4 regions of the Alteromonas sp. ABE4_545 genome follow, and region 3 is predicted to be linked to each of the others. Evidence: predicted binding sites of a transcription regulator. Region 3 holds the regulator's gene; each other region holds the start of a gene.

Region 1 (4,412 bases), on a different contig from region 3:
GATTAACGCTGACGCTTTGTGTAAATAAAAAGTCTGTTGCTGAGTCAATGCAAGAGTCTTGCCCGTATTATCAATAAATCGGACAGAAAATTGATAGGCGCCTCGGTCGAGATTTTTGAGGGAAAATACCCCTGTGCTGTTTTGTTCGATAACTTGATCATTTAACAACAATTCATACCTACCTTTGGCATTATCAGACAATTTTGCCTGTATTTTTACCACGCCATTGTTATTTCTAATGGTCGCTTCTGGGGCGGGCGAAACAATGGTAAGCACTAAATTGGTGGGGAGCGAGGAGGTTACTACGCGCTTCATTGGTGCAGGCTTTGTAACAGGCATTGCCACTGTGTTGATAGTGTCTAGATCTACCACTTCGGCATTTGCAGCAGGCATGTCGGTGAACACAATATCGCCATTCTCTTTTTTGACTTTATAAATCTGTTGGGCAGCGCAGAGACTACTGAAAACAGTGAACAGCATAGCGGTGATAGGTAAAGTGAATCGCGTTTTTTGTGTTAGCGTAGAAAGCATAGCGGCTCTGTGTTGGCTCAGGCTGCTTATAGTTATAAGCCTTATTGAAGCCAAAAAAAAGCCCGCATTTGCGGGCTTTGTATATTTGCGTATAAGTGAATTAAACGCTGTAGTACATGTCGAACTCAACAGGGTGAGTAGACATGTTAAGTTTAGTCACTTCTTCAGACTTAAGGTCGATGTACGCATCGATCATGTCGTCAGTCATAACGCCACCTGCTTTAAGGAAGTCACGGTCAGCATCAAGTGCTTCAAGTGCCATTTCCAAAGAGCTTGCAACAGTTGGGATTTCTGCTGCTTCTTCTGCAGGTAGGTCATACAAGTCTTTATCCGCTGAATCGCCAGGGTGGATCTTGTTTTTGATACCGTCAAGGCCAGCCATCAACATAGCGGTAAACGCTAGGTAAGGGTTAGCTGTTGGGTCAGGGAAACGTACTTCGATACGACGCGCTTTATCGCTAGTTACGTAAGGAATACGGATAGAAGCTGAACGGTTACGCGCTGAGTAAGCTAGCATAACTGGTGCTTCGAAGCCTGGTACCAAACGCTTGTACGAGTTAGTAGATGCGTTAGAGAAAGCATTGATTGCGCGCGCGTGCTTGATGATACCACCAATGTAGTAAAGCGCTTCATCAGAAAGGCCTGCGTACTTGTCACCTGCAAAGATGTTTACGCCATCTTTAGAGATAGATTGGTGACAGTGCATACCAGAACCGTTGTCACCTACAAGAGGCTTAGGCATAAATGTCGCAGACAAACCGTAAGCATTTGCTACGTTGTGTACAACGTACTTGTAGATTTGAATTTCGTCAGCTTTGCTAACTAGCGTGTTGAATTCGCAAGCGATTTCGTTCTGGCCAGCAGTGGCTACTTCGTGGTGGTGAGCTTCGATTACCAAGCCCATTTCTTCCATTACCAAGCACATTGCAGCACGGATGTCGTGAGCTGAATCTACTGGAGGCACTGGGAAGTAACCGCCTTTAACACCTGGGCGGTGACCAAGGTTGCCGCCTTCAAAGTCTTCACCTGAGTTCCACTTGGCTTCTGAAGAGTCGATCTTGAAGAAAGAACCCGCCATATCAGTGTGGAATTTCACGTCGTCAAATAGGAAGAATTCTGGCTCAGGACCGAAGAAAACTGTGTCGCCGATGCCAGTTGATTTCAAATACTCTTCTGCGCGACGAGCAACAGAACGAGGATCACGCTCGTAACCTTCCATAGTTGAAGGCTCAAGAATGTCACAGCGAATGTTAACCTGCGCTTCTTCAGCGAATGGGTCAACGACAGCTGTTGTTGAATCAGGCATAAGAATCATGTCAGATTCGTTGATTCCTTTCCAACCCGCGATTGATGAACCATCGAACATTTTACCTTCTTCGAAGAATTCTTCATCAACACATGAAGCAGGGATAGATACGTGTTGCTCTTTACCTTTAGTATCAGTGAAGCGTAGATCGATAAATTTCGCTTCGCTTTCTTTAATCAGCTCTAATGCCTTTTCAATTGACATCGTGTCCTCCAGGTTTTTTATTTAAAAATGCAGAATGACAAGGTCATTCGTACAGATGGGAAAGTCACAAGCTATATTCATGCCAGCTATTTTTACACGGCTAAGCCTTATAAATCGGGCGGCATAGAAGCGAGTGTTCAAAAATGAGACCCTTATTTGGTGCGTGATGCATTATTATGGTGCATTTTGTGTGTTGTCACACGTTTTTTGTTCCAATAGCATTACATTGCCTTTGTGACACTGAGATGAAGGGGGGCTGAAAAATATTGTCCGCTAGCATGAAAAAAAGATGCGCAAACTGATTCGTTTTTCTGTACAATCCGCGCTCGTTTTTATTCAACACGTCTCTTTGTACGGCAATCACCGCGAAAGAGCTTTTGGCCGGTGTGCCGTATTACAGGTTCTATTCCCATGAATACTACTGATATCAGTAAATTAAGAAATATCGCAATCATTGCGCACGTTGACCACGGTAAAACAACCTTGGTTGATAAGCTATTACAACAATCTGGCACATTGGAAAGTCGCGGTGAGCAGCAAGAACGAGTCATGGATTCTAATGACATCGAAAAAGAGCGTGGTATTACCATTCTTGCTAAGAACACGGCAATCAACTACCAAGATTACCGCATCAACATCGTAGACACTCCTGGACACGCCGATTTCGGTGGTGAAGTAGAGCGTGTAATGTCAATGGCTGACTCTGTATTGCTATTGGTTGACGCGCAAGAAGGTCCGATGCCACAAACGCGTTTCGTAACGCAAAAAGCTTTCGCACAGGGCTTGAAGCCAATTGTTGTTATCAACAAAATCGACAAGCCAGGTGCTCGTCCTGATTGGGTAATGGATCAAGTCTTTGATTTGTTCGACAACCTAGGTGCAACTGATGAACAACTTGATTTCCAAGTGGTTTACGCTTCAGCGTTAAACGGTTGGGCTTCTCACGACTCAGATGTAACAGGTACTGATATGACGCCATTGTTCGAGACGATTATCGAACAGGTTTCTTGCCCAGATGCAGACGTGAACGGCGCATTCCAAATGCAAATCTCTCAGCTTGATTACAACTCATACGTGGGTGTAATTGGTGTTGGTCGTATCAAGCGCGGTAGTGTTAAGCCTAACCAGCAAGTGACTGTAGTGACTGCTGACGGTAAAACGCGCACAGGTAAAGTTGGTCTAGTATACGGCTACCTTGGTCTAGAGCGTCATGAAGTAGAATTTGCGAACGCTGGTGACATCATCGCGATCACTGGTTTGGGTGAGCTTAAAATCTCTGACACCATTTGTGATGTGAATACAGTTGAAGCATTGCCGCCGTTGTCTGTAGACGAGCCTACTGTAACTATGACGTTCCAAGTAAACACGTCACCGTTTGCAGGTAAAGAAGGTAAGTACGTTACTTCACGTAACATTCTAGAGCGTTTGCAAGACGAGCTAGTACACAACGTAGCATTGCGCGTTGAAGAAACCAGCGACCCGGACAAATTCCGCGTTTCTGGCCGTGGTGAACTTCACCTAGGTATCTTGATCGAGAACATGCGTCGTGAAGGCTACGAGCTAGCGGTTTCTCGTCCAGAAGTAATCTTGAAAGAAGTAGATGGCGAGTTACAAGAACCGTTTGAAACATTGACCATCGACTGCGAAGAAGAACATCAAGGTTCAATCATGGAACAGTTAGGTTTGCGTAAAGCAGAAATGACTGACATGTCGCCAGATGGTAAAGGCCGTATTCGTATGGACTTCATGATCCCGAGCCGTGGCTTGATCGGTTTCCAAACTGATTTCATGACAATGACATCTGGTTCTGGTTTGTTGTATCACACTTTTGATCACTATGGTGCGCACAAAGGTGGTGTTATCGGCAAGCGTAAAAACGGTGTATTGATTGCCAACGCAAACGGTAAAGCATTGACCAATGCTTTGTTTAACCTTCAAGAGCGCGGTCGCTTGTTCATCGGTCACGGTGTTGAAGTGTACGAAGGTATGATCATCGGTATTCACAGCCGTGACAACGACCTAACCGTAAACGCATTGAAAGGTAAGCAGCTGACTAACGTACGTGCTTCTGGTACTGACGAAGCACAAACATTGGTTCCACCTGTTAAGATGTCTTTGGAGCAAGCGCTTGAGTTCATCGATGAAGATGAATTAGTAGAAGTTACGCCAGAGAGCATCCGTATTCGTAAGAAATTGCTCACTGAGAACGACCGTAAACGCGCGTCTCGTTCAAAAGCATAAAAATACTAAGTGATTGTTAAAAGGCCGGTTTATCCGGCCTTTTTTGTATCTGCTACAATCTGCTACAAATGAAAATACCTAATAACGAGTAAATCTACCATTTGACCTAGAAGGTCTGGTCAACAACTAT
Region 2 (4,412 bases), on a different contig from region 3:
CTATATTCACACCTTGAGCAATGGCTGCGTGCAAAAAAGCTTGGGCTTCGTTAATCCGAGCGTTTTCGTGAGGGGGAGAAGTAATTAAAACTGTGGTTGTTTTCATAATACAAAAACACCCCTAAAAAGGGGTGTTTTCCAATTTAGCCTTATTGCTAGCTTATCAATCGTCGCCGCTGAATGCACCAATTAGGCTTAGCAAAGACACGAACAAGTTGTAGATGTTCAAGTAAAGCGCAACTGTTGCCATAATGTAGTTGGTTTCACCGCCATTTACGATACGGCTTGTATCATAAAGGATAAAACCAGACATTAAGAAAACAATGGCTGAGCTAATCGCTAGGTGAACCGCAGGCACTTGGAAGAATATGTTCGCCACCGCCGCTATCAATACCACGATAATACCGACACTTAAGAAACCGCCCATAAAAGAGAAGTCTTTCTTAGTGGTCAGCACGTAGCCAGAAAGTGCAAAGAACACCAATGCTGTTGCACCTAGTGCTTGAACGATAACACCAGCACCTAAATAGGCAACATACATATTAAGAGTATGACCCAACGAAGCGCCAAGTAAGCCTGTTAACGCAAATACCCAGTAAATACCCGAGCTTGAATTTGCTTTTTTACTAACAACAAACATTGAAATGAAGGCACCGACCCAAAGTAATAAAGACATACCTCGGCCAATTTCTGCGAACATCGCAATACCCGCACAAACAGCACTAAATGCTAATGTCATTGCCAATAGCATATAGGTGTTGCGCAATACTTTATTTGTTTGCAACACAGACGCTTGTGATGCAGACGAGTACATCGAACGTGGTTCCATTGTTTCCTCCAAAAGGATTTAAGTGACTAAATAAATAGTACGCTATTATTTAGTGTAGTTGTATGGCTTTTGGTTCACTTTTTCAATAGTACGTAAAGGAAATATCGTAACCCTTTGTGTCTTGCTCTTTACGCCAGAGTAAGAAAGTGAGTAGGGTTGGTGATAAATTATTCTCGATTAGCCAAATTTTGATCCAATTGTTCAATCATCCAGCAAACGAACATTAATTTTAAATTAAGGCTTTACATCAATAAAAATAACATTATGATACGCATCACTTCCAGCGGAGAGCTGGCAGAGTCCGGTTGAATGCACTTGACTTGAAATCAAGCGAAGGGTCAAACCTTCCGGGGGTTCGAATCCCTCGCTCTCCGCCACTTATTGAGGAAGCGCCTCAAACCGCTTCCGACTTTATTACTTAAGTAGTAAAGAAATAGTTTGAGTTTTTGGAGAGGTGGCAGAGTCCGGCTGAATGCACCTGACTTGAAATCAGACGAAGGGTTAAACCTTCCGGGGGTTCGAATCCCTCCCTCTCCGCCACATAAGAAAACCCCGAACATATGTTCGGGGTTTTTTTATGCCGTTTAAAAAGTGATTAGCTTTCTGCGACTATTTCAATTAAGTCGACAACCTTTTTTACATCACTGGTATTGCGCGCGATCGATAGTGCTAAGTCTTGTTCAGCACTGGAAGCCACCGTACCTTTCAATGTGACAATGCCATTTTCAACATCTACGTCAATGTCGGTGCCTGACACTTCTGATTGCATGAGTAAGCGGGTTTTGACCACGGTTGCCACTTTTGCATCGCTCAATTCATCAGTTAGCGATTTGTCCTTTTTAAGGTCGCTCATGACGGTGAGTTGATTGTCTACGTCTTTCACACCATCTAGGCTCAGTACCAATTCTTCGGCGAGGGCTTTGTTTACCTTATTGTCGACTTTACCCGTTAAGATCACGGTACCGTTTTCGACATCGGTATTAATGTCAAAAGAATTTAAATTGGTGTTCAACAACAATGTTGTTTCTGCTTTACCATCAATCCATGCATCGCGAGCAGAATCTTCCCAAGTGTTACTTTCCCCCGCAAACGCAGTGGTGGCAGTAACAGTTAAACCTAAAGCTAGAGTTAACGCTGAAATTTTCATGTCTAATCTCCTTTTGGGTTTTAAGACATATAGAGCAATGCGATAACAATGCCAACTTTTAAAGTGTTGTTTTTATTGAATAATATATATTTTCTTCTTGTGGGTGAGAAATCAGTGTTGCCTATAAGCAACAAAAAACGGGTGACTTAATAGCCACCCGTTTCAACGTTTCCCAGGGGAGGGGGATTAACAATCGGTATCTTCTGCTTTAACGCCTTCTTTCACGTCTTCACAAGCATCTTCTACTGCATTGCCTGCGTCGGTAACAATTTCATCAATTTCTTCACCAGCTTCTTCGGCTGAGTCGTCGCTACAAGCAGAGAGAGCAACTACCATAAACAAAGTCGTTAAAATTACGCGTAGTGATAGTGATTCTAAAATTTTCATATTAAATATTCCCTTTGAATTAATTGAATTAAAGTAAATGTATAACTACACGCGGGGAGATTTACCGCGCAATGCACCTGCTAATAAAGATATGACAAGTAATGCAATGAAAATAAAGAACAGTATTTTCGCAATACCTGTAGCCGCGCCCGCAATACCACCAAAACCAAAAACAGCGGCGACGATAGCGATAAGTAAAAATGCCAGTGCCCATCTCAACATAACGGAACTCCTTGGATTTATAATGAAAAGTAAACTTCACATTAGATAAAGCGAGCGCCGTGCCAGTTTTTTTATGTTACTGATATTGTTGGTAAAATGGATTTAAATGCGTGTGTGGGGGCGTAGCTGTTCACACACAGGTTGAAAATATTTCTTAGTAACAGGTATAAGTTTCACGGCTTTTGCTTGAGACAAAAGCCTAACAAAACTCATTGGCTCTCTGACAAGTTATACAGCTTAAACGAAACACTAAACCCATTATTGGGAGAGCTTTCAAAATATACCTGACTGGCCAGCATCATGTTCACTAGGTTGTAAACCATACTCAAGCCTAGCCCTGGGTTACCTGCGCCACGCTTGGTTGTATAAAACGGTTCAAATACCTTGGACAGCTCAGCTTCTTCAATTCCGCTGCCGTCATCAGAAAAGGTGAACTCATACCCATCGCCCGCAGGCACGGCTTGTAATGTGATCGTGCACGTAGTTTGGTTTTCGGAGAAGCCATGTACCAATGTGTTCGCAGTTAGGGCGGTAAGAATTTGAATTAACACGCTGGGGTAGGTGAAAATTTCAATGGTGGGTGGGATCACTACTTCAAAGGCTAAACTCTTGTTGCCGGAGTTTTTGCTGTGTGAGTCAATGAAGTCTTGCATTAAGGAGGCTAAATTCACTTTTTCTAACTGGCTAGCTTCATCTGTATGTTTTACCGCTACGCGTTTGAAGCTCGACAATAACTTAGCAGCACGATTCATGTTTTTGAGCATGCTAGAGGTGATTTCTTGCGAGGTATTTAAAAACTCGTGAAACTTTTCGGCATCGAGTTTACCTTGCTGGAAATCGTTATCTAATTCACTCAGTAATTCCATTAATAACGTGCAGTTTGCGATATTAACACCAAGAGGGGTGTTTATTTCATGAGACACACCAGCCACTAAGCCGCCGACAACATCCATTTTTTCGTGTTGTGTGCTTGGGTGTTTAGGATTTTTGGGGTTCATCGTTGGGGTGATCTCTACCGTTTTACTTCTTCGGATAGAGAAAAAGATAGTCTACGCTGGGCAGACTATCCAAAATTCTAGGCATTATTTAGCAAATAAATCGCGTTAGTTTTCGCCACTCTCTTTGAATTTCTCCAGTTTGTTGTACAGCGTTTTTACACTAATACCTAGTTGCTCTGCTGTTTCTGTTTTGTTGCCTTGATTACTGGCTAATGTGGCAGTAATCGCAGTTTTCTCGATTTCTTCCAGTGGTACACCAGCCGGAATGGCCATTGCTTCTGACTCAGCCACTTCTAAACAGTCGTCTAGCACTAAGTGCTCGCTAGTGATCACATCATCGGCAAGAATAAAGGCTCGCTCAATAACGTGCTTTAACTCACGCACGTTACCGGGCCAAGAATGATTAGCAATTTGTGCTAACGCATCTTCGCTAATGTGTTTAGCTAGCCCTTCGTTGGCGTTGCGATAGGCTAAGAAATGCTTTGCTAACCCGATAATGTCTTCGCCTCGTTCGCGCAAGGGCGGAACATTAATGGGGAATTGTGACAATCTAAAGTAGAGATCTTCACGTACAATCTCGTCGGCAATCGCTTGTGCGGGGTCTCGGTTCGTCGCTGCCACAATACGTACATTCGCAATGCGCGTTTTACTGCTACCTACTGGCCTGTATTCACCGGTTTCAAGTACCCGCAGTAATTTAACTTGGTGGTCCAGCGGCATCTCTGTCACTTCATCGAGAAACAGGGTACCGCCTTCGGCTTGCTCAAATACCCCTTTGTGATCCCTGTTGGCACCAGTAAATGCACCTTTAACGTGACCGAATAATTCG
Region 3 (4,412 bases):
GATGGTTATGGCGTTAAAGCGCTCGTAAAAATGGGGGTAAACGTGGCGGTTATCACCGGCAGAAAGTCAAATATTGTTGCCCAGCGCATGCGTTCACTCAACGTTGCTCATATTATTCAAGGCGAAGAAAACAAAGCAGATGCGCTAATTAACCTGATGAATGAATTAGGCTTAGCGGCGCATGAAGTGGCGGCAATCGGCGACGACGTACCCGATTTAGGAATGTACGAACACGCATCTGTACGTATTGCGGTTGCTGATGCTCACCCTCAGGTTCTCGAGCAAGCGAACTGGATCACCAAAACCCGTGGCGGCTTTGGCGCAGTAAGAGAGGTGTGTGACACAATGCTACAAGCACAAGGCCAACTTAACGAAATTCACGGTGCAAGTGTATGAGCCGAGTCGGCCTCAGTATCGCAGGGCTTTTTATATTAGCGCTGTTGCTATACGTGCCAAGCTGGATGTCACCGCCCCCTGAAGTCTCACAAGAGCAAGATATCCGGGCGTTAACGCCCACATACAAAGCGAAAAATATAACCACGCGAATTTACGATGAAGCCGGACACCTCAGTCACCAAGTGTTTGCGAAATCAATGGAACACTATGATTTACTAGGTTTTGTTCTGTTTAGTGAACCTGATTATACCTTATACACAGATGATACAAGTCAACCCTGGCATCTGCACGCTGATGAAGGCACCTTATACGACAACAATTTGATTCACTTAGAATCAAACGTCAGTATCACGAATGAAGATAACGACAATTTCGTACGCTCAATCAGTACCGAATTTATTGAAATTAACCTAAAAACCAAGATCGCAACATCCAACGAACCCATGATTATAAAAGGGGTGAACTTTGTGGTGACCGGCAATGGTTTTAATGCAAATTTAGAAACAAAACAGTACGAGTTAAGTCATCATGTTGAAACGATTTACACCCCTAGCCTGTAGCCTAGTATTGGGCTGGTTGCTGATTCCACAGGCTGTGGCTGGCGAAGCAGATTTCAAACAACAGATCCATATTAAAGCGGAAGACCAAAATCTGGATGGCGTTACCAAAACGCTTATACTCACGCGAAATGTCGCCATCAGCCAAGGCACTTTGTTAATTAAAGCTGATCGCGTAGAAGTGGTTAAAGGTGAAAATTCAGATGAAGGTTTTGAGGTCATTGTTGCTACTGGGAATCCGGCGAGCTATCAGCAGGATCTGGACAATGGTGAAACCGTATTTGCCAGCGCTAACGAGATCCGCTATGAAGTGGCCAACCGCATATTGACTATGGCTGGCGACGCCAAACTGGATCGCGACACCATTAAAATGACCAGTAATAATATTGTTTTCGACTTAATTAAAGAGCAAGTTCGCGCCGCAGACAGTGAAGGGGTTGAAACCGTACTAAGCCCAGAGTCATTTAACCAGTTGAAAGAAAAGGAACCGGAGCAGTAATGGCAACATTAACCGCGACCCATCTCGCCAAATCTTATAAATCTCGCCAAGTTGTGCGCGATGTAAGTTTGGAAGTATCAACCGGACAAATTGTTGGCTTGCTCGGCCCCAACGGTGCGGGTAAAACCACCACCTTTTATATGATTGTCGGTCTTGTTCCTTTAGACAAAGGGAACATTACCATCGACCAGCATTCACTCACGCATCAACCGATGCATGAGCGCGCTCGACAAGGTATTGGCTATTTACCTCAGGAAGCGTCTATATTTCGTAAACTCACCGTGTATGAAAACATCATGGCGATTTTACAAACACGCAAAGCGCTGACAAAAGCCCAGCGTGAAAGCGAAGCTGATTCACTACTTGATGAATTTAACATCAACCATATACGTAATAGTACAGGGATGAGTTTATCAGGGGGCGAACGCCGCCGAGTAGAAATAGCACGGGCACTTGCCGCCGATCCCAAATTTATTTTGTTGGACGAACCATTTGCTGGTGTTGATCCTATATCGGTTAATGATATAAAGAAGATAATCCAACACTTGCGTGATCGAGACATCGGAATTTTGATTACCGATCATAACGTTAGAGAGACGCTGGATGTATGCGAAAAAGCTTACATCGTGAGCCACGGAGAGTTAATTGCACAGGGTACTGCCGAAGACGTTTTGAGTAATCAAAAAGTGAAGGATGTATACCTAGGTGAGCAATTCAGGCTATAGTTAGGGTATCAAAGGAATATTTGTCTAACCAGCTACTACAGGTTAAAGCGTATTAAGATAAGAAGTAGATGAAGCCATCTTTACAACTCAAATTCAGCCAACAGTTAACGATGACGCCGCAGCTCCAGCAGGCGATCAAGCTGTTGCAGCTTTCCACTCTAGACCTCCAGCAGGAAATTCAGGAAGCGCTGGACGCTAACCCATTACTTGAAGTTGAAGAGGGTAGCGATTTCGACAACCTAGAGAAAAGTAACTTAGACAAGCTTACTGAGGGTGAGTCGACGACGGTGTCTTCTTCAGACAGTATTGAAAGTGGTGATGCGCTAGAAAAAAACGAACTGCCCGACGAACTGCCTATCGACAGTACATGGGATGAATACTATTCGGCCTCATCAGCGCCCGCATCGTCGTCTTCAAGCAGTGACGATGAACACGTTTATCAAGGCGAAACAACAGACGATATTCAAGCGCACTTATTGTGGCAAATGCGTCTCACGCCATTCAGCGACCTCGACCGCGCTATTGCCATTGCCATCATTGATTCCATTGACGAATCTGGTTATCTCACTTCGCCTATCGAAGATATTCTCAACAGCATAAATGAAGACGAAGACCTAGAAGAGCCTGTCGAGCTTGATGAAGTGGAATGCGTGCTTAAACGCATTCAGATGTTTGACCCAATCGGTTCTGGCTCGCGCTCACCTCAAGAGTGCTTGATGGTGCAATTGAAGCAATTCTCGCCCGACACGCCTTGGCTTGCCGAAGCCAAAATGCTGATTCAAGAGTACACTGACTTACTTGGCAGCAAAGATTATCGAACCTTAATGCGTAAAACGCGTCTGAAAGAAGACGAGTTACGCGAAGCTATGCGACTGCTCCAGAGCTTAAACCCTCGCCCGGGCAGTGCGTTAGTGACAAAAGAACCCGAATACGTGATTCCTGACGTATCGGTAGCGAAAAAGAACGGCCGTTGGAGTGTTGAATTAAACCCCGACAGCCTGCCAAAACTGAATGTGAATCAGCAATACGCAGCCATGAGTCGAAACTCGAAAAGCAGCAGTGATTCCCAATTCATTCGTTCTCATATGCAAGAAGCCAAATGGTTTATAAAAAGTTTGGAGTCGCGCAACGAGACATTGTTAAAAGTAGCGAACTGTATCGTACAACAACAGTTAGGTTTCTTTGAACATGGGCCAGAAATGATGAAGCCTATGGTACTGAACGACGTAGCTGAAATGGTGGACATGCACGAATCTACGATATCGCGTGTTACCACGCAGAAGTACATGCACACACCTAGAGGTATTTTTGAACTGAAATACTTCTTCTCTAGCCATGTTGCCACTGAATCGGGTGGTGAATGCTCTTCAACGGCTATTCGTGCATTGATCAAAAAATTGGTGGCGGCTGAAAAGCCAGCTAAACCGCTCAGCGACAGCAAGATTGCTCAATTGTTGGCCGACCAAGGCATTAAAGTAGCCCGGCGGACAATAGCAAAATACCGGGAATCGTTATCGATTCCACCGTCTAACCAACGCAAGAGCTTAATTTAATTAAGCTGCAAACCAAAAGGAAGACGACTATGCAAATAAACCTTACTGGTCATCATATTGAGATCACAGATTCTTTGCGTACTTATGTCGATACCAAGTTCAGCAAACTTGAGCGTCATTTTGATCATATTTCTAACGTGCACGTGATATTAAATGTTGAGAAACTCAACCAAAAAGCCGAAGCCACGATGCATTTGAGTGGAGCAGAAGTATTTGCTTCATCTGAAAACACCGATATGTATGCTGCGATCGATAGCATGGTCGATAAACTCGACCGTCAAGTGATCAAGCATAAAGAAAAGCTTAAAAAACACTAATTAAGACAGCATGGATATTAAAGCCATTGTTAGCCTGAACCGCACCGAGTGTGCGGTTCAGTGCAATAGTAAAAAAAGAATTCTCGAAATCATTAGCGATATCGCCGAAAAAACGACCCCAAATGTCGACAAAGTAGACGTACTCACGGCCTTATTAGCACGTGAAAAAATGGGTAGTACAGGTATTGGTAATGGTATTGCGCTCCCTCATGGTCGGCTTCCTGGCTTGGACAGAGTCATTGCCATTATTGTCACCAGCGAACCTCCCATCCAGTTCGATGCTATCGATAATAAACCCGTCGATATCTTTTTTAGTTTACTGGTTCCTGAAGAACAAACCGAAGGCCACTTACAAACCTTGGCCA
Region 4 (4,412 bases), on a different contig from region 3:
ACAAACGCATAAGAGATAAATCATGCAAATTACAACAGAAACTCTCGCACAATTAGCGTGGGATAAAATGGACGGTTTACTGCCTGCCACGGTACAAGATGCCGTAACCGGCAAGGTGTTAATGCAAGGCTACATGAACGCAGACGCCGTAGAAAAAACCCTGTCGACCAAACAAGTGACTTTTTTCAGCCGCTCTAAATCTCGTTTATGGACCAAAGGCGAAACCTCAGGTAACACCTTAGATTTGGTCGATATCAGCAGTGACTGCGATAACGACTCTATCCTTGTGCTTGCTCATCCTAATGGCCCAACCTGCCACACGGGAACAGAAAGCTGTTGGTCACAAGGCCAAACCTCTGATTTCACCTTTCTTGCTGACTTAGAGCGCGTACTCGCAGCGCGTAAAAGTGCTGATCCTGAGAGCAGCTACACCGCCAGCCTTTACGCGAAAGGGATTAAGCGTATAGCGCAAAAAGTGGGTGAAGAAGGCGTAGAAACCGCATTGGCAGCCACTGTGCACGACAAAGAAGAGTTGAAAAACGAAGCGGCAGACTTGCTTTACCATTTAACGGTATTGTTGCAAGCCAGCGATATGTCGATGTCAGACGTAATTTCAGTATTACGTGAGCGTCACAGTAAATAATCGCGAAATAACGTCATCCTCAAGCCGATTTTACCTCGTGTGAAATCGGCTTTTTATTGCGCTTTTGTCATCTGCTTGGCAGCGTTTTTCAACCGATTAAGCAGAGCCACGTCCATATCTCGATTGGCTGCGAGATACCCTACTACCGACAAATCAGGGATCACTTTCACCGTTTTTACTTGCTCTGGGGTCAAACCGACATTACGCGTCATCTCTCCCACCAAATTAGGATCTTCAATGATCATATCAACTTTGCCGCTAAGTAAATAATACCAAGAACATTGAATATCGGCACAACTTAGATAACCGTCACCTTCGACAAGACCTTGTTTATTCAGCCAGCGCTCACCAATGTCACCACGCTGTACCGCCACGCTGTAGTGTTTTAAATCGTCCCAGCTTTCTAACACAATTGGTTTGTTGGACGCCAAAGTAATAAAGGCCAAATTAAACTCTGCAACTGGCATGATCCAATGAAACTTATCAATTCGCTCTGGGGTTTTCGCAATTGAATAAATCAAGGCGCGAGTGGAACGCGAAACACTAAATTCAGCACGAGCCCACGGGTACATAAAAAAATCGGCTTCCAGCTTTGCCAGCTCGACTAAACGTTTCACTTTGTCCGTGGCAAGCCCTGCAACCTTGCCATTTTCGAGGGTCTGATACGGGGGTGAAGATTCAGTAAAGACTAATAAAGGTTGATTTGCACTAGTAGTGCATGACACAAGTACCAGAACAAAAAATACGTGTTTTAGGATGCTCACAAAACTTCTCAACAACGAATACAGGCTTGCCTATAACACCGTGAATTAAAAACAAATTCAACTCTGAAATAAAAAACCTTTGTGATCTTTGTCAGTTTTTTTTACACAACGGCTCAACGCCACAAAAAAACACAACAAATACAATGAATTAAAAAATGGCACAATGTCTGCTTAATGCCAAGTGTTATTGTCATTTTCAAAATGGAACGCGAACATGCTAAAAAAATTATTTATCCTTGCAGCTGTTTCTCTCTTCGCCGCCAGCGCAAACGCAGGAACAATTGTAAAAACAGCTTCAATATCTACAACAACAACCAACTACAGCCAATCGGTAACTGTTGACCAATTCGATGATTTGGGTGGCACATTAACGCTAACCTCAATTATTTTTGAACTTCAAGGCTCTGTTTCTGGGTCTGCCTTAGCAGAAAGCATGGACGGGTCGGCAACCATAGTCACATTGACGTTAGGTGCAACTCTTGAGCTTAGCACATCAACAGGCGACAGCTTAGTTATCGCTGTTCCAGAGATCGACGAAGTTTTCAACGCTAGTGCTTTCGACGGCAGTATCGATTTTGGAGGCACCTCGGGTGCAACTTATACGTCGCTTTCAAATACACTAACAAAAACTAACACAATTACTTCAGCGAGTGTGTTGAGTCAGTTTATCGGTTCTGGCACTATCTCAACAACGCTAACTGCAACAGGCAGCTCTACAGGAACAGGCGCGGGTAACCTGATCACACAGTTTTCTACCAGTGCAGCAGCTAACGTAAAAATTACTTATGTATATACAGAGCCTGACACTCCGAAAGTCTCTGAGCCTGGCGTACTCGCTATTTTCGGCGCAATACTAGGATTCATCGGTTTCGCGAACCGTAAGCGCCTGACTAAATAAAAATAATAAAAGCGTAATGACATAACAAAGAAAACCCCGAGCATGCTCGGGGTTTTTTATTGCCGATTAATATCTCATTGAATCACCGCAATAGTACATAAGCACTACCACCCATTCACTCTCGACCACACGTCCTCAACGTGTTGTTCGTTGTTTACAACAGCGTACTGCTCGTATTGCGCTCCAGTAGAACACGCATGTATCGGTAAAATACGCAACTGAGTGCCGAAGGCAAAAGCATCATCGGGCGCGAGTCCATCGCGATGACATATCACACCATGTTCCTGATTCGTGCTTTTTACATACCACCCATCCAATAATTCACCTTGGGCATTACACACTAATCCGTAACCACAATCTGTCATATGACTTGCTGTACCTTGATCTCTCGAAAGGCCCATCCAACCAGCATCGACCAATACCCAGCCTTTTGTTTTTTGATGGCCGATAACCGTAGTCAGTACCGACATAGCGATATCGGATACATTGCAAACACCTAATCCGGCCATAACGCAGTCGAAAGTGGTATAAACCCCTGCCCGTAACTCGGTCACTAATCCATATTGGATATTGTCGGCCAACACTGTGGGCGTAGAGCCAACAGACACCAGTTCACAGTCGAATCCCGCATCACGTAATCGCTGAGCGGCTAACGACGCTTGGTCGCATTCTTGCTGCGCCATTTCCTGCTTAGCTTGTGGTGAAAAGCATCCATAAGAGGCCCCTGCATGGGCCATAATGCCTCTAAAATGCAATGTGGGAGCTTGGCTCAATAGTGCTGCACACTGCAGTAAGTCATCGCCATGTGGCGCGATGCCGGCACGATGATCATCAACGTCAACTTCTAACACCACGTTGAGAGGCTGACGTAATTCTTCAGCAAACTCTACTAGCGCTTGTGCGCCATCGAGACTGTCTACACTCACTGTAAATTGATGAGCACGTTGTCGTAGCGAGTCGATAAGTGGAAACTTATTCGGCGTAATACCAACGGCGTATAGAATGTCTTGATAGCCAGCAGACGCAAACACCGCTGCTTCTTTTAAGGTCGACACGGTAATGGGCGTACCGACCGGTGCGTAATATTCCGCCGCAGACAAACTTTTCAGAGTTTTGACATGGGGTCGAAAAGCTAAACCGGTGTTTTGCACATGGTTTTTTACTCGCGCAACATTGCGTTTGAACACCTGCTTGTCGATTAGACAAGCTGGTGTAATAAGGGCACTTAGCGCACTCACAGTATCGCGCCCATAATCACAATAAAGAGGTTGTATAAACTCAAAAACAATAATGCAGCAAAGGTGAGCATCATGCCGGTGACGCGTTCTTTCGATACCCCTTCACTTTTGCCCAAGCCGATTGCGTGAAATACCCGCCCCAATAAAATGAGAGCGCCGCCTAGATGTATAGGCCAATCTGCAGCAATATTGAGTTCTAGTACACCAAGCAAAATCAACAATAAAGGCACGTATTCACTAAAGTTACCGTGTACTCTTGTCGCTCTGGCAAGGTCGGCCGAATCTCCTACCCCAATGCCCACTTGGTCGCGCCTGCGAAAGCGAATTACATTGATCGATAAACCCAAAAAAAGTAACCCAAGTAAACTGGCGTAAATGGCTGTTACCGCTAGCATATATATCTCCATATTTTAGTTGTGCAATCACTATAACTGAATTCACCGTACTCCCCTATCGCTAAGGGAATTTCAGGCACAAAAAAACCGCATTAAAATGCGGCTTTTTTTAGAAATCTTTTCGTTAAGCTTAGCCTAACAATGCACCAAGCTGCTCACTCACTTGGTCAACAGGCTGTGTGCCGTCAAGCTTGTGATATGCACAATTACCTGACTCTGCTTCTGCGCTGTAATAATCAACCAATGGCTTAGTTTGCTCATGATAAACGCCTAAACGCTTACGCACGGTTTCTTCTTTGTCGTCATCACGGATAACAAGGTCTTCACCCGTTTCGTTGTCTTTACCTTCCACTTTAGGTGGATTGTAAACCACGTGATATACACGGCCTGAAGCTGGGTGTACACGACGACCGCCCATACGCTCAACAATCACGTCGTCTGGCACGTCGAACTCGATACAATGGTCAACTTGAA

Evidence for each region. The regulator sigma-54, encoded in region 3, starts transcription at its own class of promoters, with help from an activator protein. The targets are predictions, from matches to a motif close to GTTGGCACGNNNNTNGNNT.
Region 1: the regulator sigma-54 is predicted to act here: its motif matches at 2,110-2,128, upstream of glnA (glutamate--ammonia ligase).
Region 2: the regulator sigma-54 is predicted to act here: its motif matches at 2,014-2,032, upstream of ACXAH6_RS17605 (BON domain-containing protein).
Region 4: the regulator sigma-54 is predicted to act here: its motif matches at 1,562-1,580, upstream of ACXAH6_RS12190 (choice-of-anchor E domain-containing protein).

What each region holds. Positions count from the first base shown of each region.
Region 1 covers NZ_JBSWYY010000010.1:124,105-128,516, reverse strand. Annotated here, with positions in the region: gene ACXAH6_RS11470 (DUF4124 domain-containing protein) at 1-531, opposite strand, end outside; gene glnA (glutamate--ammonia ligase) at 632-2,041, opposite strand; gene typA (translational GTPase TypA) at 2,453-4,282, shown strand.
Region 2 covers NZ_JBSWYY010000029.1:5,945-10,356, reverse strand. Annotated here, with positions in the region: gene tusD (sulfurtransferase complex subunit TusD) at 1-106, opposite strand, end outside; gene ACXAH6_RS17620 (Bax inhibitor-1/YccA family protein) at 164-829, opposite strand; tRNA gene ACXAH6_RS17615 (tRNA-Ser) at 1,115-1,206, shown strand; tRNA gene ACXAH6_RS17610 (tRNA-Ser) at 1,278-1,369, shown strand; gene ACXAH6_RS17605 (BON domain-containing protein) at 1,425-1,976, opposite strand; gene ACXAH6_RS17600 (hypothetical protein) at 2,163-2,363, opposite strand; gene ACXAH6_RS17595 (DUF1328 domain-containing protein) at 2,409-2,585, opposite strand; gene ACXAH6_RS17590 (sensor histidine kinase) at 2,795-3,583, opposite strand; gene ACXAH6_RS17585 (sigma-54 interaction domain-containing protein) at 3,689-4,412, opposite strand, start outside.
Region 3 covers NZ_JBSWYY010000006.1:60,379-64,790, reverse strand. Annotated here, with positions in the region: gene kdsC (3-deoxy-manno-octulosonate-8-phosphatase KdsC) at 1-396, shown strand, start outside; gene lptC (LPS export ABC transporter periplasmic protein LptC) at 393-956, shown strand; gene lptA (lipopolysaccharide transport periplasmic protein LptA) at 925-1,452, shown strand; gene lptB (LPS export ABC transporter ATP-binding protein) at 1,452-2,177, shown strand; gene ACXAH6_RS07890 (RNA polymerase factor sigma-54) at 2,246-3,730, shown strand; gene hpf (ribosome hibernation promoting factor) at 3,760-4,047, shown strand; gene ptsN (PTS IIA-like nitrogen regulatory protein PtsN) at 4,058-4,412, shown strand, end outside.
Region 4 covers NZ_JBSWYY010000012.1:20,083-24,494, reverse strand. Annotated here, with positions in the region: gene hisF (imidazole glycerol phosphate synthase subunit HisF) at 1-12, shown strand, start outside; gene hisIE (bifunctional phosphoribosyl-AMP cyclohydrolase/phosphoribosyl-ATP diphosphatase HisIE) at 23-643, shown strand; gene ACXAH6_RS12195 (substrate-binding periplasmic protein) at 697-1,260, opposite strand; gene ACXAH6_RS12190 (choice-of-anchor E domain-containing protein) at 1,622-2,305, shown strand; gene ACXAH6_RS12185 (alanine racemase) at 2,410-3,543, opposite strand; gene ACXAH6_RS12180 (MAPEG family protein) at 3,540-3,938, opposite strand; gene adk (adenylate kinase) at 4,069-4,412, opposite strand, start outside.